Regions from separate parts of the Ensifer sp. ENS10 genome, predicted to be linked through region 3. Evidence: riboswitches for the same ligand, from Rfam matches in the RefSeq annotation. Region 3 holds a riboswitch; each other region holds the start of a gene.
The links. Region 3 has a riboswitch for cobalamin ahead of IB265_RS14635 (TonB-dependent siderophore receptor). Riboswitches for the same ligand answer to the same signal wherever they lie in the genome.
Positions count from the first base shown of each region.

Region 1 (7,222 bases), on a different contig from region 3:
CGCGGTAATGGTGTTGGAAAGCTTCGTCGCCTGGATCGAAAGACCCTCGGCCTCGCCGGTGAGCGCGTTGATGGCGCCGCGCTCGACCATCAGCCGTTTGCGCTCTGCGGTCACGATGTCGGCTTCGGGCGGCTGTCCCTCGGCCGGCGGATCGCCGAGTTCGGTGAGCCGCCCCTTGATTTCGTCGAGGCGCGGCCGGGTCGAGACCGACACGCCGATGATTTGCTTGGCGAGCGCGTCGACCTGAACCTTGAGGTCGGCAAGCACGATGTCGTCGTCCTTGGCCTTGTCGACGAGGTCCGTCAGCCGCTTGAGATCCTCGGCGGCCTTGGAAAGCTGATCGGCCGCCTGGCTCTGGGCCGGCGGCGTGGCATCCTCCGGAACCGCCTCGCCGGCCGGCGGGGTTGCCGTCTGCGCCGGCTGAACCGCCGTCGCGGCCGGCTGGGTGGCAGCGCCGGGTGTCGCGCCGCCGGGTGCCGCGCCTTTGTCAGCGGGCTGCGCACCATCCTGCGCGGGTGCCGCCGCCTTGCCGGCTGGTTGCGTTGCGGTCTGGGCCGGCTGAGCCGGCGTCGCCTTCTGCTCTGGCTGAGTTGCGCTCTGGGTCGTACCTTGTGCCGGTTGCGTCGTGCCTTGCGCCATGACCGGGCCGGCGGCGGCAAGCGCCAGCAGGCAGACGAGAATGGCAGGCAATTTTCCGACAGAACGCAATTTCATGATCCTTGCAGGTTGAGACCATGGTGCGGAATCGCGTCAGTGGTCGTCACAATGCGGTGTGAATACGAAAGACGGCGGAAAGATGCAAAAGACGCCGCCAATTGCGCTCCAGCGCCGGATTTTTCGTCAGAAGCCGGCGCCGGGCTGTGCCAGATAGGCAAGCTCGGCGTCTGTCGAGACGCGGGCCAGGAGCGCATTTCGGTGCGGGAAGCGGCCGAATTGTTCGATCACCTCGCGGTGGCGGATGGCATAGTCGAGATAGTCGGCATCGCCGAGTTCGGTGAAAAGCTTCACCGACATGGTCTGGTCGGTCAGGTTTTCCGAATGCTCGAACGGCAGATAGACGAAGGCGCGCGCTTCCGGCTTGATCGCCATGTCGGCACCGATGCCGACGGCAAGCTTCGCCTCGTGCAGTGCCAGGCAATCGGTCGCGAAGGCAAGCGGCGTGCCGCGATACATGTTGCGCGGCATCTGGTCGAGCAGGATGATCGCCGCCAGCCGGTTCTCCGGCGTTGCGCGCCAGATCTCGCTGACCCCGCGGGCAAGCGCCAGGTGCGATGCCTGGAAACGACGAATGCAGGCCTTATCCAGTTCGCCGCTCATCGTGAACCAGTCGTCATAGGTGAGCTCGCCGAACCAGAAGCTCAAAACGTCATCCGGCGTGCAGATTTCAACTTCGTTCGTCATTTGCTCCCTCGCACCGCTCTTCTGCCGGTCCTGCCCCTTTCGAGGCCTGATCGGGCAGCCATGCATGCGCTACAGCGCCGCGCGTCTTATCAGACGCGCAATGGTCGCTGTAGCACTTTGATTTTCTGCATGTCTTTGTCCTTAAATCGAGTTCGATTCAAGGAGACATGCGCTAAGACATAGGCGCGGACCGGCCCATTTCCATGCATGCCCAATGTCGATGCACGCCTTACGCGCGCCGCGTGAGGATGGCAACAAAGGCGATGCCGCCGACAATGCCGGTAACGACGCCGATCGGCATGTCCTCCGGCGCCATGATGACGCGGGCCACGAGGTCGGCCATGATCAGCGTCAAGGCGCCAAAGAAGGCCGAGAACGGGATGACCCGGACATTGTCGCTGCCGGCAAAGAGCCGCACGAAATGCGGCACCATCAGCCCGACGAAGCCGATCGCTCCGGAAAAGGCCACCATGACCCCGGTCAGGAGCGCGGTGACGACGAAGAGCGTCAGACGGAAGCGGCGCACGGGAATGCCGAGCGTCATCGCCGTCTCGTCGCCCATGGCAAGCGCGTTGATTTCCCGCGATCGGACGACCAGCCAGCCGAGCGAGACTGACAGCACGAGCGCCGGATAGATGAGATGCGGCCATTGCGCCAGGCCAAGGCCGCCGAGCATCCAGAAGATCACCGTGTGCGTCGCCCGCGGATCCCCCAGGAAGATCATGAGATTGCCGATCGACGTCAGCACGAAGGCGACGGCGACGCCGGCAAGCACCAGGCGATCGGCACTGGTGCCTAGAGCGCGGGAAACGAAAGCGACCAGCACGGTTGCCAGCAGCGCGCCGCCAAAGGCAAAGAGCGGCACCGTGAGAAGACCGAGGATCATTCCGGTGTGGAGCAGTGCGACGATCGCCCCGAGCGCGCCGCCCGAGGAGACGCCGAGCAGATGCGGATCGGCAAGCGGATTGCGCGTGACCGATTGCAGCACGGCGCCTGTCAGCGCCAATCCGGCGCCGACAAGCCCCGCCAGCATGACCCGCGGCAGGCGCACGTCCCAGACGATGCTTTCGCGCCCCGCCGACCAGAAGGCCTCGACGCTGCCGGGCGCGAGCTTGCTGGCGACGATCGACCAGACGGTGGTTACCGGGATCGGCGCCGAGCCGAGCGACACGCCCACGGTCACAGTCAGAAGAAGCAAAAGCAGCGCCGCGAACACCCCGACCCCGCCGCGGATCGCCCGAACGGAGAGAACCCGCGAAACGGTAGCGGGACCAGGCGACGTATCCTCAGCCAGCATCGGTTACAGGCCTTCGCCGTGAAAGACCTCGGCGAGCCGGGCAATGGCGTCGATGTTGCGCGGCCCCGGCGTCGCCTCGACATAATCGAGGACCACGAAGCGGTCGTTTTTCACCGCATCGATATTGGCGAAGGCCGGATTGTTCTTCATGAAGGCAATCTTGTCCTCGGCCTTCACCTCGCCGTAGTTGACGATCACCACGACCTCCGGATTGCGATCGATCACCGGCTCCCAGGAGACCTCCACCCAGCTCTTGTCGACGTCGTCCATGATGTTGGCGCCACCGGCCGCCTCGATCATCGCCGTCGGGATGCCGAAGCGGCCGGATGTGAAGGGCTTTTCTTCGCCGGAATCATAGACGAAGACGCGCGTCGGCTTTTCGCGGCCGGCATTTGCCTCGGTGATCGCGGCCAGTTGGCGGCGGTAGCCGTCGACCAGCGCCTCGGCGCGATCCTCGACCCCGAAGATGCGGCCGAGGTTGAGGAGATCGACGAACATGTCGCCCATCGTAGGCTTTTCCCTGGCCATGACATGGATGCAGGATTCGGTCAGTTCGTAGACGCCGATCTTGAACGGCGCCAAGGTCTCGGGCGTCACCTCGCCGCCGACCTTCATGCCGTAGTTCCAGCCGGCGAAGAAGAAATCGGCGTCGGCGTTGAGGAGCACTTCCTTGGTCGGATATTTCTCCGCAAGCTCCGGCAGTTCCTTGACGCCCTCGCGCAGCTTTTCATCCAGCGTCTTCCAGCCGGAAACGCCGGTGTAGCCGACCATGTGGTCCTGCAGTTTCAGCGCCAGCATCATCTCGACCAGATTGACGTCGTTGGCGATCGCCCGCTTCGGCGCGGCATCGAAGGTCACCTCGCGGTTGCAGCTCTTGACGGTGACCGGATAGGCGAGCGCCGGCACAGCAGTGGCGATGAGAAACAGGAAGGCAGAGGAGGCAATGTTGATCTTCATGAAATGGATCCCGAGGAAGTGAAAAGGAGAAACGGGCGGTGCCGGCAACGGCGGTGCTGTGGGCGGTGGCGGTGACACCGAAGGCGGAGGACAGCGCCCGCGGGCTCAGCACCGCGTCGGGTGTGCCAAAGGCGGTGAGCCGCCCCGCCGTCACGATCGCCACGTCAGTCGCGAATTCGGCGGCGAGATTGATGTCGTGCAGCGTCGATACGATCGTCAGCTTCAGCGTCTGCAAGAGCTCGAGGATTTCGAGCTGGTGGCGGATGTCGAGATGGTTGGTCGGCTCATCGAGGATGATGATGCGCGGCTCCTGGGCAAGCGCCCGGGCAATCAGCACCCGCTGTTTCTCGCCGCCCGAGAGCGTCGAGAACTGGCGGCCGGCCAGATGGGCGAGATCGAGATGGGAGAGCGCGTGCTGCACGCGCTCACGGTCGGTGTCCGTCCAGCCGTTGAGCCCCTCCCGCCGCGGGATGCGGCCCATCATCACCACGTCGCGCACGCTGAAGGGAAAATCGCCGGGCATTTCCTGAAGCACGACGGCGATCGTTTTCGCCGCTTCGCGCGCCGAGGTCGACCAGAGGTCGACGCCGTCGACCTCGATGCGGCCCGCATTCGGCTGCACCGCCCGGTAAAGGCAGCGCAGAAGCGAGGTCTTGCCGGCCCCGTTCGGCCCGAGGATCGCAAGCCGGCTGCCCGCCTCGATCGCGAAGTCCATGTCGTCGACCAGCTTCAACCCCGGGCGCGGCCCCCAGCAAAGCCCCTTAACGCGAAGGGCGGCTCCTGTTGCGGTGCAGGTCATGGTCTGATCCCACCCCGGCAGCGCCACGCGTCCATCCCCGACGCACCAAACGCGCTTGAGCGCATGCGTGTCGCACTCATTGGAAATGGCCCGCAACGTCTTCGGAGACGAGCATGGCCGCCGGGATGCGGGCGAGCGTCTTGCCCTTCAGTCCGCGCGGCCGTTCGGCAGCCCGCGTCATGCCGTCGCCGCGCTCCACATAGGTGGCGGCAAAGCGGACGAGATCGTCGATGTCCTCTTCCGGCGAAATGTCGCCAAAGAGATAGGTCGCCTTGCCCGTCGCCTGGAAGGCGATGGTGCAGGGGCGCGTGCATGCCGCCATGCAGACCGTGCCGGCAATCGAGAAATCACTATCGAGCGGCGCGCCGAGGGCGGCAATGCTGCGGTTGAGCCGCTTTATCAGCTCGGCGCCCGGCATGCAGGGGCCGCCGGTAAAGCGGCAATCGGTGCAGACCGTTATCTTATGCTGTCTTGAAGTCGGCTCAGCCATTCTCTCTCTCCGCCGGACTGACGGCAAGAGATGGCGAAGCGGCAGGGTGACGGAAAACCGTCGCGCGAAAGCCAGTTCTTTTCCATCGGAACACCCCGTCCGTTGTGGTTGATCGGTTCGATGGCAGGTCTCCTGGCTCGCGGGTCGCGGCGCATCCACGTCTTCCCGGCCTTTGGCCAGTGACATGGTGTGAATGCGCTGTCCGCTCACAGTTGCGGGGGCAGCCACGGTTTCGGTCCCGTCAGGGTCGTCCGTTCCGTGTTCCCTTTTCAGCCGCTTCCGCATTGTCGCGGACGCAGCACCATCGCGCTCTTCCTCGCATGAATCGGCAGCGGATACAACCGATGGGGTTGGGCGGCCGGGATCTATCAACATGCCGCGTTTCGTCATGTACCGACTGTTATAAAATAACATAACAACAATCAACAAGGAAATGATCCTAAGTCACCCTGCCGGCCGCCGCGGGCGAGAGTCTCGCCTGACGGCGACGACCGGCGTATCCTTGCTCCTTGGCTTGTCGGGAAAGGAGCTCTGCCATGGCTGCCTATTTGATCGCCGATGTCGATATCACCGATGCAGCGACCTTCGAGGAATACAAAAGAGAGGTGCCGGCGACGGAGGCCCGCTATGGCGGGCGTTATCTCGGCCGCGGTGGCGCAACCCGGGTGCTTGAAGGCGACTGGGAACCGCACCGGCTCGTCATCCTTGAGTTCCCGGACATGCAAGCCTTGCTCTCCTGGTACCAATCGCCGGACTATCAGCGCCTGAAGGCGATCCGTGAGCGCTGTGCCAGGACACGGATCATAGCACTCGAAGGCGTCGCCATCTGAAGCGGAGCGCAAGACTGGCCGCAATTGCCGGCCTTGCTCGTGAAACGAACGGATGAGCGCCCCCGTCACTTCAAGCTTCGCGGCGCGCGGATGAAGCAACTGCGGGGGCATGTGCTCCGGGTCCATCGACATGCGGCGTTTCGTCATGTCCATCCGTTATGCGATAACATAGAAATACAATGCCAGAGTTGAATAGCCGGCGAAATCCGCCGTAGTGGGACCGTGTGCCTTCATCGGGACCGGCGCGCCGCCGCCCTCCCGAACTTGCCTTCGCACGACCGCCCGACCCGACGCTTTCGGACCGATGCCGCGCAGCGCTCATCAGCCCCCACTGGCCGCAAAAGCCAGAAATTTAACGTACGTTACGCTCACGTAACCCCAAGGCCGTTGAGAAAATCAGCAGCCGAAGCGACAATTGCCAAAGCTAGGATTGGGCATCGACAAGCCACCGATAAAATCAACTTAGCCGCGCAAGTCCCGAAATGAAGTGATGGCAACGCAACTTTCTACAGGGGATGGCAGTGAATCCAATTGACTTCTTCGTCGAGACGCTTCGGACCTATCCGCCGGTCGCCGTCTTCCTCGCCCTCGGCATCGGTTTCCTGATCGGGCCCATCAAGGTCGCGGGGTTCAATCTCGGAAACGTCACCGCTACGCTTCTGGCGGGTGTTCTCATCGGGCAGCTGGGCATCCAGGTTTCCGGTGATCTGAAGTCCACCTTGTTCCTGATCTTCCTGTTCGCCGTCGGCTACGGTGTCGGCCCGCAATTCGTGCGCGGCTTGAGCACCGATGGGCCGAAACAGATTGCCTTTGCGCTGTCTGTCCTGGTGCTGTGCCTCATCGTTCCCTATCTCTGCGCGCTGATCGCCGGGCTTCCGCTTGGCTACGGCGCCGGCATGTATGCCGGGTCGCAGACGATCTCGGCTGCGATCGGCGTTGCCACGGACCAGATCAATTCGCTCGGGCTGACGCCGGAGCAGGCCAAGACCTTTGCCGACCAGATTCCGATTGCCTATGCGGTCACCTACATCTGGGGCACGATCGGCTCTGCCATCATCCTCGCCCAGCTTGGCCCAAAACTTCTCGGCATCGATCTTCCGGCGGCCTGCAAGGAGTATGAGGCCAAGCTCGGCGGCGGCACCGAGAGCAGCGAACCCGGCATCACCCGCGCCTATCATGATTTCGGCCTTCGGGCCTATCGGATCGACGAAGCAAGCGGGCTAACCGGAACGCCGGTCAAGAACCTGCTTCCCGGCATTCGCGTCTTCGTCGAGCGCCTGCGAAGAGGCGATCAGATCATCGAAGCGGATGGCAACACCGTGCTGCAGCCGGGCGACGTCGTCGCCTTCTCGGGCAGGCGCGCCCTGCTCGTCGAAAACCTGGACAGCAAGCTGACGGAGGTCGAGGACAAGGAGCTTCTGAACGCGGAGGCCGAGATCGTCGACGTC
Region 1 is NZ_JACVAS010000002.1:440,740-447,961, forward strand. Features, by position in the region: gene IB265_RS09070 (mechanosensitive ion channel domain-containing protein) at 1-714, opposite strand, end outside; gene IB265_RS09075 (DUF924 family protein) at 841-1,401, opposite strand; gene IB265_RS09080 (iron ABC transporter permease) at 1,631-2,698, opposite strand; gene IB265_RS09085 (ABC transporter substrate-binding protein) at 2,702-3,499, opposite strand; gene IB265_RS37720 (ABC transporter ATP-binding protein) at 3,426-4,370, opposite strand; gene IB265_RS09095 (DUF1636 domain-containing protein) at 4,531-4,944, opposite strand; cobalamin riboswitch at 5,049-5,265, opposite strand; gene IB265_RS09100 (DUF1330 domain-containing protein) at 5,481-5,774, shown strand; gene aspT (aspartate-alanine antiporter) at 6,296-7,222, shown strand, end outside.
Region 1: another riboswitch for cobalamin. It lies ahead of IB265_RS09095 (DUF1636 domain-containing protein); the one in region 3 lies ahead of IB265_RS14635 (TonB-dependent siderophore receptor).

Region 2 (7,222 bases), on a different contig from region 3:
CCTTTGCGCTGACGATGGTCACGATGTTCATCGTCATGAGCCTCGGCTTCAACCAGTTGCCCGTCATGGCCGCCTTCCTGTTCGTCGGCTACGGCGTGCTCGGGCTGGTGATCCCGACCTCGGCGGTGCTGGCGCTTGAGGATCACGGCGAAATCGCCGGCACCGCATCGGCGCTGATGGGCACGCTGCATTTCGTCACCGCCGCCGTCGCGATGATCATCGCGAGCGTCTTCTTCGATGGAACCGCTCTGCCGATGACCGGTGCCATCGCGGCTTGCGCGCTTGCCGCCTTCCTGCTGACGCAGGCAACGATCGGCCGCAGCCGTGTGGTCGCGGCGGAATAACCACACCCCTTTGATGCGCGGAGCCGCCCAAAGACATCATGTCCTCGGGCGGTTCTTCATGTTCCCGCAGGTGCCTGGGGTTCCTCAGAAATCCCAGTCCTCGTCTTCGGTCGCGACCGCCTTGCCTATGACATAGGACGAGCCCGAGCCGGAGAAGAAGTCGTGGTTCTCGTCGGCGTTGGGTGAGAGCGCGGAGAGAATGGCGGGGTTGACCTTGCAGGCTTCTGCCGGGAACAGCGCCTCGTAACCGAGGTTCATCAGGGCCTTGTTGGCGTTGTAGTGCAGGAACTTCTTCACGTCCTCGGTAAGCCCGACGCCGTCATAAAGGGCTTCCGTATATTTCGCCTCGTTGTCGTAGAGTTCGAGCAGCAGGTCGAAGGCGAAGTCCTTGATTTCCTGCCGGCGTTCCTCGGTCAGCCTCTCCAGGCCGCGCTGGAACTTGTAGCCGATATAGTAGCCGTGCACCGCCTCGTCACGGATGATCAGCCGGATCATATCGGCGGTGTTCGTGAGCTTGGCGCGGCTCGACCAGTACATCGGCAGATAGAAACCGGAATAGAACAGGAAACTTTCGAGGAAGACGCTGGCGACCTTCTTCTTGAGCGGATCGGCGGAGGCATACTGCTCCATGATCAGCGCCGACTTCTTCTGCAGAAACTCGTTTTCCTCCGACCAGCGATAGGCGTCGTCGACATCGGGCGTCGGGCACAGCGTCGAGAAGATCGAGGAATAGGAGCGCGCGTGCACCGCTTCCATGAAGGAGATGTTGGAAAGCACCGCCTCCTCGTGCGGAGTGATGGCATCCTCCATCAGCTTGACGGCGCCGACGCCGTTCTGGATCGTGTCGAGCAGCGTGAGGCCGGTGAAGACGCGGATGGTGAGCTTCTGCTCCTCCGGCTTCAGGGTCGCCCAGGAGGGGATGTCGTTGGAGAGCGGCACCTTCTCCGGCAGCCAAAAATTGCCGGTAAGCCGGTTCCAGACCTCCAGATCCTTGTCGTCCTCGATGCGGTTCCAGTTGATGGCGCGGATGCGGTTTGCTGGCTTGGTGTGCATGTTCATTTCGTTGTCCTCTCGGGCGTGGACGCCCCTCATCCGCCTGCCGGCACCTTCTCCCCGCTTGCGGGGAGAAGGTGTATGCCGCGCCATCTCGCATAATCTGGGCCGTCAGTGTGGCAGGTACCCTCTCCCCGCAGGCGGGGAGAGGGTTAGGGTGAGGGGCACTTAATGGGAACGCGGCGCTACAACGCGCAGGAAACGCAGCCCTGGACCTGCGTGCCCTCAAGCGCCATCTGGCGAAGGCGGATGTAGTAGATCGTCTTGATGCCCTTCTTCCAGGCGTGGATCTGCGCGCGGTTTATGTCGCGCGTCGTCGCCGTGTCGCGGAAGAACAGGGTCAGCGACAGGCCCTGGTCGACATGCTGGGTCGCAGCCGCATAGGTGTCGATGATCTTCTCCGGCCCGATCTCGTAGGCGTCCTGGTAATATTCGAGGTTGTCGTTGGTCATGAAGGCGGCCGGATAGTAGACGCGGCCAATCTTGCCTTCCTTGCGGATCTCGATCTTCGAGACGATCGGGTGGATCGAGGAGGTCGAGTGGTTGATGTAGGAGATCGAGCCCGTCGGCGGCACCGCCTGGAGGTTCTGGTTGTAGAGGCCGCCTTGCGTGACCGCCTGTTTCAGTTCCAGCCAATCGTCCTGCGTCGGGATGCGGATGCCGGCCGCTTCGAACAGGCCCTTCACCTTCTCCGTCGCCGGCAGCCATTCGGCTTCGGTGTATTTGTCGAAATATTCGCCTGACGCGTATTTCGAGTTCTCGAAGCCCTTGAAGGTCACGCCCTTCTCGACCGCCAGCCGGTTGGATGCGCGGATGGCGTGATAGGTCACCGTGTAGAAATAGATGTTGGTGAAATCGATGCCTTCCTCGGAGCCGTAGAAGACGCGCTCGCGGGCGAGGTAGCCGTGCAGATTCATCTGGCCAAGGCCGATCGCGTGGCTGTCGTCATTGCCCTTCTCGATCGAAGGCACGGAAGAGATGTGGCTCATTTCGGAGACGGCGGTGAGCGCGCGGATCGAGGTCTCGATCGTCTGGCCGAAATCCGGACTGTCCATCGCCGCGGCAATGTTCAGCGAGCCGAGATTACAAGAGATATCCTTGCCCATCTTTGCGTAGGAGAGGTCGTCGTTGAATTCGCTCGCCTCGCTCACCTGCAGGATTTCCGAGCAGAGGTTGCTCATGGTGATGCGCCCGGCGATCGGGTTCGCCCGGTTCACCGTGTCCTCGAACATGATGTAGGGGTATCCGCTCTCGAACTGGATTTCGGCAATGATCTGGAAGAAATCGCGCGCCTTGATCTTCCGCTTGCGGATACGAGCATCCTCGACCATCTCGCGGTACTTCTCCGTCACCGAAATTTCGGTCAGCGGCACGCCGTAGACGCGCTCCACGTCATAGGGCGAGAACAGATACATGTCCTCGTTGTTGCGGGCGAGCTCGAAGGTGATGTCCGGGATGACGACGCCGAGCGACAGCGTCTTGATGCGGATCTTTTCGTCGGCATTTTCCCGCTTGGTATCGAGGAAGCGCATGATGTCCGGGTGGTGGGCATGCAGATAAACAGCACCTGCCCCTTGGCGGGCGCCAAGCTGGTTGGCATAGGAGAAGCTGTCTTCAAGCAGTTTCATGACAGGGATGATGCCGGAGGACTGGTTCTCGATCTGCTTGATCGGCGCGCCCATCTCTCTGATGTTGGTGAGCGACAGCGCCACGCCACCGCCGCGCTTGGAGAGCTGCAATGCGGAATTGATCGCGCGGCCGATGCTCTCCATGTTGTCCTCGACCCGCAGCAGGAAGCAGGAGACGAGCTCGCCGCGTTGCTTTTTACCGGCATTGAGGAAGGTCGGCGTCGCCGGCTGGAAACGCCCGGAAATGATCTCATCGACGAGATCGCGGGCAAGTCCCTCGTTGCCGCGCGCCAGTGTCATGGCCACCATGCAGACGCGATCCTCGTAGCGCTCCAGGTAGCGCTTTCCGTCAAAGGTCTTCAGCGTATAGGACGTGTAGTATTTGAACGCGCCGAGGAAGGTCGGGAAGCGGAACTTCTTCCCATAGGCGTGGTCGTAGAGATCGCGGACGAAGTTGAAGGAATACTGGTCGAGAACCTGCTGCTCGTAGTAGCCCTCGGTCACCAGATAATCGAGCTTCTCCCTGAGGTTATGGAAGAAGACCGTGTTCTGGTTGACGTGCTGGAGGAAGTATTGTTTCGCCGCCAGCCGGTCTTTGTCGAGCTGGATCCGTCCCTCTTCATCATAGAGGTTCAGCATTGCGTTCAGCGCATGATAGTCCAGCGCCGCTTCCGTCGCCTTCAGGGGGCGTTCGAGTGTTGAGACGTCCAAAATCGTTCCATCCCGTTTCTGACATTGGCGACGTCCTCCTCTGTTCCGAGAAGCTCGAACCGGTAGAGGTAGGGCACCTGGCACTTGGCCGCGATGACGTCGCCGGCGATCCCGTAGGTCGCGCCGAAATTGCTGTTGCCCGCAGCAATGACGCCGCGGATGTGAGAGCGGTTGCCCGCATCGTTGAGGAAGCGGATGACCTGTTTCGGCACCGCACCCCGGCCGTCATCGCCGCAATAGGTGGGCACGACCAACACGAAAGGCTCGGAAACCGTAAGTGAAGCCTTACTTTCTTTGAGCGGTATGCGCGCTGCGCGAAGGCCGAGCTTTTCGACGAAGCGATGGGTGTTTTCCGAGCGGCTGGAAAAATAGACGATCAGGCCCACCGCCCGTCTCCTCTAGGAAAGCGCGCTGATCTTGTCGGGGCGAAAACCCGCCCAGTGTTCGGGGCCGGCGACGACGACGGGAAGCTGCATGTAGCCGAGGCCCTTGACCGTTTCGAGCGCGTCTTGGTCGATGGAGATATCAATGACCTCGTAGTTGACGCCCTGGCGATCGAGCGCTCGGTAGGTCGCGGTGCATTGGACGCAGGCGGGCTTGCTGTAGACGGTAACGTTCATTTCTTCCTCGTTTGGTCGGCTGGATGAGAGCATGAGAAGGCGCACGGACACGCAGCCGCGATCCGGCGAAATGCAGGGCTGTCATGGCTGTGGCTCGCTCGGATCTGGACGCCCGGGCATGCCTCTTCGTCAGCTGCGCGGGAAACCGCGCCTCTTGATTGGCGAGCGATAGAATTTCAATGACGCGGACATGACTTCACCCCGAAGCTTTCGACAGGCTGCCGGGGAGATGTCGAGACGATCAGGCAGGCTCATCCTGCCGCACGACAGCGCCGTGCGTCCTATCAGACGCGCAAAGATCGCTGTAGCACTTCGATTTGCTGCATGTTTTTATCCTTAAATCGGCGACGATTTAAGGAAACATGCAGTAGACTCAACCCCTCCGGACACCCGCCCGTGGACGTTTGTTGCTCGAGGCAGGTCTCCTGGCTCACGGGTCTCAGCTTCCATCCCGACCTTCCCGAGGCCTCATGCCTCAGTGGTCCAATTCCGGACAGTCGCTCGCCGTCTACAGTTGCGGGGGCAGCTACGGCATAGCCTAGCGAAAACTCGCCGACGCACCGTATTCCCGTCTTAGCTCTCAATCCCTGCGAATCGAGAGAACCTCGAACACTAGATATAGTAGTTCATCGCAAATCTGCGTCAATAGGTTCGAGGTGCCCGAAGCCGGGGTGAGAAGGTGATTTCTTTCGCCGTGTGGATAACAAGGAGTAAACGGCGGGAGGCGGCGAAACCTGTGGGTGAAGAACTTCTCGGCTTTGAGCCCCGCGCTCGCTCCGTTGCGATCACTTGCGAAGGGGCTTCGGCACGCCGCTTTTAGAAACGCCACGCCGGATCTCTCCCGAATTCGGTCCGCGGGCTGGGAAGGTGGCAGATCACGATAACTGCGCTGTGTCTTGCCTCTGCGCTCCGTCAATCGCAGAGCGACATGCTTATGTCTTTGTTTTCTCCGGGCTGGGCTCGAGGCGAAGCCCTTGCCATTTGCGGCGCGTCGCCGCAATCCCGCTCCGGCGAGGGCGGTGACCTGCGCGGATCGTCGTCCTTCGGCCAATGCCAAGGATCGGCACCATCGCCGACGCGCGCCCGGATGGTCTCCTGATCTCGCGTCAGCCCGATATCCTTCAGCTGGAATTCGCTGAACGTATCGATGGCGATGATTGGGTTGAGTGCGTTTGCCGGCCCAGTTCAGGGCATGAAGGATCGTTGATCGCACTGCGCTAAGCATTGCTATCCTCTTTGTTTTTGCTGTTGTGTTCACGAAAAAAGTGAGGATTTTTGCTGCTTCGCGCAAAGCGATTTCTCGCATGCTGGCATAAAGAATGCTTATCTCAGGGCCATGAGCAAGATTCCTCCCATGAGTGCCGTGCGCGCCTTCGAAGCGGCCGCCAGACATCTGAGCTTCACCCGCGCCGCCGACGAGCTCGGCATGACGCAGGCGGCGGTCAGCTACCAGATCCGGCTGTTGGAGGAGCGCATCGGCACGCCGCTCTTCGTTCGTCTTCCGCGCGAGGTTCGGCTGACGGCGGCCGGGCGGCAGCTGGCGCCGAAGGTGACGGAAGCGATCGACCTTCTCGGGGCGGCCTTCTCGGAGATTGCCGACAAGACCGAACACCACCTGCACATTTCCGTGCTGCCGACCGTCGTGTCGAGCTGGCTCGGCCAGCGGCTCGCCTCGTTCCAGACGGCCCATCCGAACATCAGCATCCGGGTGCACATGTCGACCGAGCTGATCGACTTCAAGCGTGACGCCATCGATCTCGTGGTGCGCAGCGGCAACGGCGACTGGCCCGGCAACGACGTGTTCCCGCTTTTCCCTATCGATTACATGCCGGTCTGCACGCCGTCTTTCATGGAGAAGCACCAGCTCAGGCATCCCTCGGACGTCCTGCGTGTACGGCGCTTCGGCAACGCCAGCTGGTGGCGGCGATGGATGATCGAAACCGGGGTGGAGCCACCGGCGAGCAACGGTACCGAACTGATCTTCGACGTCCAGGCGATGGACGTCACGACGACTTTGAACGACCATGGCATCGCGATTGCCGTTTCAACCTTCCTGATGGACGAACTGAAGAGCGGCAGGCTCATCCGGCCCTTCGACCATGTGGTAAGAGATGGTCGCGCCTATTGGCTGGTCTATCCGCAGAGCAGCAGGCGGCAGAAAAAGATCCAGGCTTTTCGCGATTGGATTATTGCCGAGGCCGACGCATCGAATGCGCTGCTGGCGACAGTCGTGGGCGATTCCAGGTCGGCATCACCTCAAGCCGGGGTTGGAGCGAGCGCGCTCATGAAACCTGAATAGGGCTTGCTGAGCGGCGACGCATAGGCCCCGCGCTTGCTGGTCATAAGTCCCTGTGACACGAGTGCTTCCGCCTGCTTGACCGCGGCCGAAACGCCGTCGATGACAGGGACGTCATAGTCCGCTTGGAGCGCCCGGGCGAGATCGGCCATGCCGGCGCAGCCGAGCACGATCGCTTCTGCGCCATCCTGATTGAGCGCCAGCTCGATCTCGCGCCGGAGTTTGGCGAGCGCGTCTGATGCCTTGTCCTCCAGTTCGAGCACCGGGATGTTGGCGGCGCGGACCCTTGCCCGGTCGCCCATGCCGTAATGCCGGACGAGATTCTCGATCAGCACCCGTGACCGTTCGAGCGTGGTGACCACGGTGAAACGTTGCGCCAGCATGGCAGCGGTCGCGACGGCGGATTCGCAGAGCCCCACCACCGGTATGCGGGCGAGCGCACGGGCCGCCTCGAGGCCGGTGTCGTCGAAGCAGGCGATGACCGCGGCATCGGCGCCTGCGGCCTCGCCGTCGCGGATTTCGGCGAGCAGGCCCGGCAGGGCGACGGCGCCGTCATAATGCCCCTCGATC
Region 2 is NZ_JACVAS010000004.1:225,142-232,363, reverse strand. Features, by position in the region: gene IB265_RS16875 (multidrug effflux MFS transporter) at 1-344, shown strand, start outside; gene nrdF (class 1b ribonucleoside-diphosphate reductase subunit beta) at 429-1,403, opposite strand; gene nrdE (class 1b ribonucleoside-diphosphate reductase subunit alpha) at 1,583-3,736, opposite strand; gene nrdI (class Ib ribonucleoside-diphosphate reductase assembly flavoprotein NrdI) at 3,706-4,122, opposite strand; gene nrdH (glutaredoxin-like protein NrdH) at 4,135-4,356, opposite strand; cobalamin riboswitch at 4,754-4,979, opposite strand; gene IB265_RS16850 (LysR substrate-binding domain-containing protein) at 5,711-6,655, shown strand; gene IB265_RS16845 (aspartate/glutamate racemase family protein) at 6,613-7,222, opposite strand, start outside.
Region 2: another riboswitch for cobalamin. It lies ahead of nrdH (glutaredoxin-like protein NrdH); the one in region 3 lies ahead of IB265_RS14635 (TonB-dependent siderophore receptor).

Region 3 (7,222 bases):
AAGGTGCCGCCGGGGTGAGCGGTGCGGGGTTCATCACTCTGGCTGCAACGCTCTCCGTAGTTCCCTCAGTCCCCGTGGCCGGCATGGCATTGATACTGGGAGTAGACCGTTTTATGTCGGAATGCCGCGCGCTGACAAATCTCATCGGCAATGCGGTGGCGACTATTGTCATCGCCCGTTGGGAGCGGGAGCTGGATGCCGTTGAATTGCAAGCTGCGCTTTCGGGTCAATAAGACGCGGTGTTACGCAGCGTACCCGGCTACACCTGCTGGCCCTTTTGCGAAAGGCGTAAGAACAGCGTGCGCAATCTTCCGTAAATTCCTGTCGATGCAAACTGATGTATAGATTATGAAACTTCGCAGCTGAGTTATCATTTAGTCTTAGTAAGACTAGGTGATGACAATGCGCAGATATCCAAAAGAAAATAAAGCCGGATCGTCTGCGGGTTTTGTCGTTGTAATAATAATTGCTCAGCTTCTCATCGTAGGTGCTTTGGCTTTTACCGATGCGGTCGACCAGCCCCACTCCGCCCGGATCTTCCTGCCAGGAACGCAGTCGAATGGTATAACCGGCCATCCCATGACGCGACGGATGGGAGAGTTGGCCTTCAGCAGGACCGGCTCATAAGCCTTCTCTCGGCGTAACGCTTTTGAGCGCATCGACAGCTGTGTCAATAAGTGACTCGTGTCTGCGGTGTCTCTGCGTCACGACGTAAACCGGCTGCTTAATCTCCGGCGCGCCTTCTACAAGACGCACTGACATGCCGGACCCGGACAAGGTTTCGACGGTCTGGTGCGGGAGATACGTAGTTCCACCACGCCGTTTCAGAATGCCGATTGCATGGTCCTCGTGATCCACGGCGATAGCAGATCGAGTGAGCCCCGGTAGCAGCTCGGTGTGCATCCGCTCGAAATATGTCGTGTATCTAGCGCGGATATAACTTCTCGAAGTCACATCGGAAAGCCTGTCGAACTCCGTCGACACCATCTGAAATTTTTCGACGCCGGTCTCCTCGATGCTAAGGTCCGGCAAGCATTTGGGCGAAAATACAATGCCGATATCAATCCTGCCACCGGAGAGATCCGCCATGACGGTGGACGAGTGGCCAGAATGCAGTACCAATTCCAGTCGTTCGTTGATGATGTGCAACTCCTCGATCCAGTCCAGAACGAGCGTCCCTATCGAGCTTAGCGGCCCTGAGATGCGTAGAGGGCCATCATAGTGTTCCAGGCCTCCGATATCGTGCTGCGCATGCGCCCAGCCCGCTTTGATGGCGCGAGCGTGTTTCTCGAACCTGATACCGGCCGAAGTCGGAACTGCACCCGCTCGCCCGCGGTGAAATAGTTGGGCGCCCACGGCTCGCTCTAGTGTCTTAATGCGGCCACTTACGGCCGGCTGCGTTGTTTCAAGTCGCTCTGATGTGCGCCGGAAATTGCCTGTCTCAAGCAAGTCCAGGAAGGTATCGAGAAGGTCGAGGTTCATGGTGTGATCGCAATTGTGGTTGATCCGTTGCCCGTCGGCCAAGCAGATTTCGCCGGTTTCTGGTTTTCCAACCGGTCAGTATCTAGCGACACGGTTAACGACGGCGCCCAGCCTACGCAGGAGAGGAATATCGTGCCTCGTCGCGTGAGGGTGTTGGTCCGCGTTCTCGCAAGGAGCAACAAACTTTCCGGGCGCAGCCGATCCTATATCGAAGACGCGGCAAATTGCAAGATGTATGCGCAGGAATGTATGCTTAAAGAGCGTGCACGTATGGAAAAACTAGCCATACACTCTTGTCGCGACTCGTCGCCGACTTTATTGGTCGGCTACGGCACAGGTTCCGCATGACGGATGAAAAGGGAACGTGGTGAGGCATAGTCGATGTCAATCCCACGGCTGCCCCCGCAACTGTAACCGCCGAGCTTGTCTCATCAGCCCACTGCGTCAAGCGGGAAGGGCGAGACTGGCGGGGACGCGGAAGTCAGGAGACCTGCCTGTGTTGGTCACCCATGCAAGGATACGGGGAGTGTCCGAGCGCGGCCGCCCGTAGCGGTGACATTGTCGAAGATGTTGCCGTGTTGAAGGACGGTCGATGGGAACGGTTGTTACCATTGTCACTTCTTTTCTGCGGAGGAAAGCCGTGCAGGTCAGGCCCTGCCTGAAGGGAGATTATGAGGATTTTTCTGACCGGAGCTGCGATGCTCCTCATCGCCGCATGGGAGCCGAGCTTTGCTCGGGATGCTAACCAGGCGGACGAGCCGACAGAGCTCGAAGCGATTGTCGTTACGGACGGATTGACTCCCGTGGAGCTCGAGAAATCCGGGCGTGCCGTCACCGTGATCTCGGGGGAGGAGATGGAGAAGCATCAGGTCCGCTATGTCGCGGATGCGCTACGCCTTGTGCCGGGATTTGCAGTATCTCGCACGGGCTCCTCAGGTGGCTTAACGCAGGTACGTGTGCGCGGCGCGGAGGGCAATCAACTGCTGGTGATCATTGATGGCGTGGTCGCCAACGACGTTGGGCAGGGTGAATTCGACTTCGGAGGCCTGGTTACCGACGACATAAAACGCATCGAAATTCTGCGCGGGCCGCAAAGCGCGTTCTGGGGGGCTAATGCCATGTCAGGCGTGATCAACATCGTCACCAAGCGCGGCGAGCGCGATTCCGTTCGGTCTACTGCGCGCACGGAAATCGGCAGCAACGCTTCGGTCACATCGACAATCTCCGCCGGCGGGGGCCGTGACACCTATGACTATTGGCTATCCGGCACCGTTATGCACACGGACGGCTTCAACATTTCGGGTGCGGGTGACGAAGAGGACGGCGGCAGGAATGGTACGTTAAACGGCAAGTTCACAATCGATCTCTCGCCGGATACGACTATGGAGGGCACGGTTCGGGGCGTAAATCGTCGCAGCGAGAGTGACCCGCAAGACTGGGACACCGCGATGACCTACGACGCGGACGACTACACCAAGAACCAGGAACTCTTCGGGTCGGTTGGGATCACCAATTCGTCCCTGGACGACGCGCTGGCACAGAAGATCCTTTTCTCGGGCACCGATATCTATCAATCCAGGCACTCCGACGAATACGGAAACAGTTCGGACGACGGAAACCGTTATAGGGGCAGCTATCAAGCGTCCTATCGTTTCGACGATACGGACCAGGTGATCCAACAAGTGACCGGCGGTTACGCATGGCAATTCGAAAGGTTTTCACCCTCCCATTTGGAGGAGACTTTTCGACGGGACGCGCAATCCCTTATTGGCGAGTATCGGGTAGAGTTCTTTGATCAAGTCCACCTAAACTTCGGTGCGAGGCAGGACTGGAACAGCGGTTTCAGTGATACGGGAACCTGGACTGCAAGCGCGGCGTGGCAAATCCCGAGCAGCGACATGCGGCTTCATGCCTCAGTCGGAACCGGCGTTACCAACCCGACGTTCTATGAACAGTTCGGCTATTTTCCCGGAGGATTCATCGGTAATCCAAATTTGCAGCCGGAACGGAGCCTCGGATACGACATCGGGGTTGAGAAAAGCTTCAATGAGGGGGGCCTCGTAGTAGACCTTACCTACTTCAACCAAAATCTGGAGAACGAGATCGCCACTGTCTACGACGCGGATTTCATCGCGCGGCCGATCAACCGCGACGGCGAAAGCCTCCGCCAAGGCATGGAGGTTTCGGCGACCTTCGATTTCTTCAACGGCGTCACGATGACCGCATCTTATACGTACACCGACGCGACCGAACAGACAGCCGCCACCGGGCCGCGTCTCGCTGAAGCCCGTCGCCCCCGCCACATCGGTTCGGTCAAAGCGGACTACGTTTTTTATGACGACCGCGCGAGGGTCTTCGCCGAGGCAGTATTCAATGGCAGGACTGTCGACACGGTTTTTGCGACCGCTGTACCCCCGCGGGTGACGATGGCTGGCTATTCGCTTTTGAACGTCGGCGGCAGCCTGAAAATCAACGACACCTTGGAAATGTTTGGTCGCGTCGACAATCTGTTCGACCGAGACTACCGGGAAGTCTATGGCTTCAAGTCGTCGCCCGGTCTGACTGCTTTCGCCGGATTGTCGGCTTCATTCTGACTTACGAAAAGGCAAAGGGCAAAGAGGCGGCGGACAGACTGCCTCCTATGTCGACACGTGCGGTGGCAGACTATTCTGCGAAATACTTTTTCGCCGTAACCCGCAAGCGGTCGCTGTGATCGTAAATTTGGTCAAGCGAGTCGATAATCAACCGTTCCTCGGACTCACCGTCAAAGAGCCCGATGTATTTGACCGAGCGGTTGAAATGTAGCCTCGCGAGCGGCTTTCGATTGTTATTGTCGATAAGAATGCCACAATAGGATTTCTGGTCGCGCATCACCACTCGTTTCGACGAGATCGTATCGCGCACGATCGCCTTCACAATCATGTATCCCTCGCGCTCCTCCTCTGTCGTCACGACTTCGGGTTCCTCCTCAACGGGCTCGTCAATTTTTTCGATGACTTCCTCCGTGTCCGCGAGTGCGCTCGAAAGGCGGTTCTTGACCGGGACCATGATCACATCTCGGAATGCGGTTCGCACGACTCCCGTCAACATCTTTTTAACCTGCGCGGTAATCCGGCCCTCGTAGACAGAACCAGCAACAAGGCGTACGAAGTCCTCGGAAGGCTCTTCTATCAGTTTTGAAATGACTTGTTTGACGCCAGAGGTGTATTTCAGGCGCTCGGCGGTCGCCAGGATGGCGGATACGTCAAACGAAGCTTTTTCGGCTATTCGGATTTTCGTGTGGAGAGCCGGGGAGGGCACACGTCCACATTGAGCGAAAATCCGAACTGCTGCGTCCGGCCTGGCAGGTGTCAGCCGGAACAGAAGTCCCGGACGCTGACGTCTGGCAAGGCGGACGACCGCATGCCCACAGAACATGTGCGTCCCGTGGACATCGGAACCCCGTGCGCCGAGCGGCACGTCGGGGTGCGGGCGGCGGTAGCCAATCTTCGCCGCTTTGATTGTCCGATGAACGTCTTGCCATGAGCCGAGTTCGGCGGGCACCTTCCCATTCTTCCATAGACGGGAAACGCACCCTTCCTCAAGCGCTGGCAGGACGTCCTTCATTCCAGCCAGACGGACAATGCCCCGTCTGGCGATCTCTGTTGCCGACGCGCAGGCGTCGGGGGCTTCGTATGCGAGGTTTCCGATGGTCGAGGAATACCCCGCCCAGACCTCAAGGACATCGATCCCGGCAAGCCGGGCGCGACGCTGCAGCATCTGCACGAACACCGTTCTTGCCCAGCAATTCAACAGCCTGTTGAGGGTGCGGTTCTTGCCGCTCGACCGCAACGTGCCGAGCCCTTTTTCCAGCACGATCGTGCCGCAGCGGTGCTTGCGCGCCATCGAGATGGCGCGGTCGCAGACCGCCGCCAGCGTCTCGCGCACCAGTTCGGCGGAAGCATTCTTCGGCATATCGAGCTTCACCAGGGCATGCTCGAGCAGCCTGGTTTTACCCACCGATCCCTGATCTTCGGTGTTCGATGCCGCGGCCAGGCCGATCCAGTTGGGATTGAGGTCGATGCCGAGGCAGCGGCCTTTGATCGGCACCACCGGACGCCGCCGCTGCGGGTGGTTCGGCAGATCCGTCGGATCGAAGGTCACGCTGACATGCGTGTCGGAGATCGAGAAGGTGACGTTGATGCGGTCGGCTTCGTCCTTCTGAGCACATATCGCGGTCAGTTGCCGCATGATGATGCCGCGGTTTCCGGTCATGCGTGCGAGATGAAGAGCGGCCGTGCGCGTCACCGTCTTTCCCGAGCGGCCGCCGCTCTCCTTGCGGCCGATTTTGACGACAACCGCCGTCTCGTCGATCAGATGGATATTCTGGTTTCCGCGCGCTTTCTGCCGATCGCCGAAGCTGACGAACGGGTGCAGTCTCTTGCGCTTCCATTCGTCCGGCGAAATCAGACCCTTGCGTCGGCGCTCAAGTTCGGTTCGCCCGCCGAAGACCGCCGTACCACCAGGCGTCAGCTTGCGTTTCCAAATGCCAAGCTTCGTCGCACAGTGGATCGCCCAGCTGTCGAGCAGACCTTCGTGGGCGAAGCGCGTCTTAACCAGGTTGCGCAAGTCCATTTCCTTCGGCGTTGAACCATCGGCGTGCAAACCATTCGCATAGGCCGTTCGGATCGCAGCCGACTGCACCCGACGAAGGTCGCCGAGAAACGCGCGGTCCTCGTCTGAGCAGCGATATGGAATGGAGATGGTCTGCAAGGAAACATGATCGAGCCAATGCTTCTATGAGACCGCGGAAACTTGGTCGCCGTCAAACGCCGGCGAAAATCAATTAAACAATCAGGGCGCGAACACGCTGTCTGGTTTTCGTGAGCCGACGAATCGGGATTCCACACGAAAATCCGAATAGCCGCTTTTTCAAACTTTCGAAGTTCGGCGACGATTCCGGAGTTGAAGTCAGACACATCGAAGACAAAGAACGGCCGGGCATCGAGTTTGTTGGGGGCCTCCAGGTCGGTATAGAAGTTGAAGGTTCGGCCGTTCGTCAGAATGGCGAACCTCGCGTTAGTCACGCTGAAGTACCGATAGAGTTGATCCAGGTGTTTTTTCTCCAGCGTAACCGATATCGGTTTGCACTCGATCAAGATCCGGATTTCGCCGTCGATCTTGATCGCGTAGTCGACCTTTTCCCCCTTTTTGCCAACAGCGTCTGCGGTGAATTCGGGGATGACCTCGGTTGGATCGAAAACCTCATAGCCTAGCGACCGAAGGAAGGGCAGGACTACAGCGGTTTTCACCGCCTCTTCAGTCGCCATTGTGCTGGAATGCGATTTGACGCGCTCAGATATGGCGCAGACTCTCTTCGATTGTAGACATCAGTCCCCAACGGTTGTCTTCTAGTTAAAGTTGCCGATTGCCTTCCTTACGTCAAGCCGACGCTAAAGCGCTTAAGCTTGACCAAGAATAGCCCCCGAGGAGGCTTCTAGGACTACCCTCTTTTCGCTCCTTGAAGCGCCGGCCTCGCTATAGCGTCACGGTCTTCGCCATTTCCAAATATCTGCAGAAAGCATTCGCGAGTTGCATTTGGCGGGGCGTTTTGCATTCGGCTTCGAACAACTCCGGTGAAGCGACAAGGATGGCCATACACTTCGCGCGGCTGATGGCCACGTTGAGTCGGTTGGAGCTGTAGAGGAACTCCATACCGCGTGGTGCGTCCGCGTGACTGGATGTGGCCATCGAGTAGATG
Region 3 is NZ_JACVAS010000003.1:296,298-303,519, reverse strand. Features, by position in the region: gene IB265_RS14645 (dicarboxylate/amino acid:cation symporter) at 1-233, shown strand, start outside; gene IB265_RS14640 (LysR family transcriptional regulator) at 622-1,482, opposite strand; cobalamin riboswitch at 1,801-1,995, shown strand; gene IB265_RS14635 (TonB-dependent siderophore receptor) at 2,181-4,076, shown strand; gene IB265_RS36730 (hypothetical protein) at 4,147-5,769, opposite strand; gene IB265_RS36505 (hypothetical protein) at 5,839-6,111, shown strand; partial or broken gene IB265_RS36725 (type I restriction enzyme HsdR N-terminal domain-containing protein) at 6,534-6,791, opposite strand; gene IB265_RS36720 (DEAD/DEAH box helicase) at 7,000-7,222, opposite strand, start outside.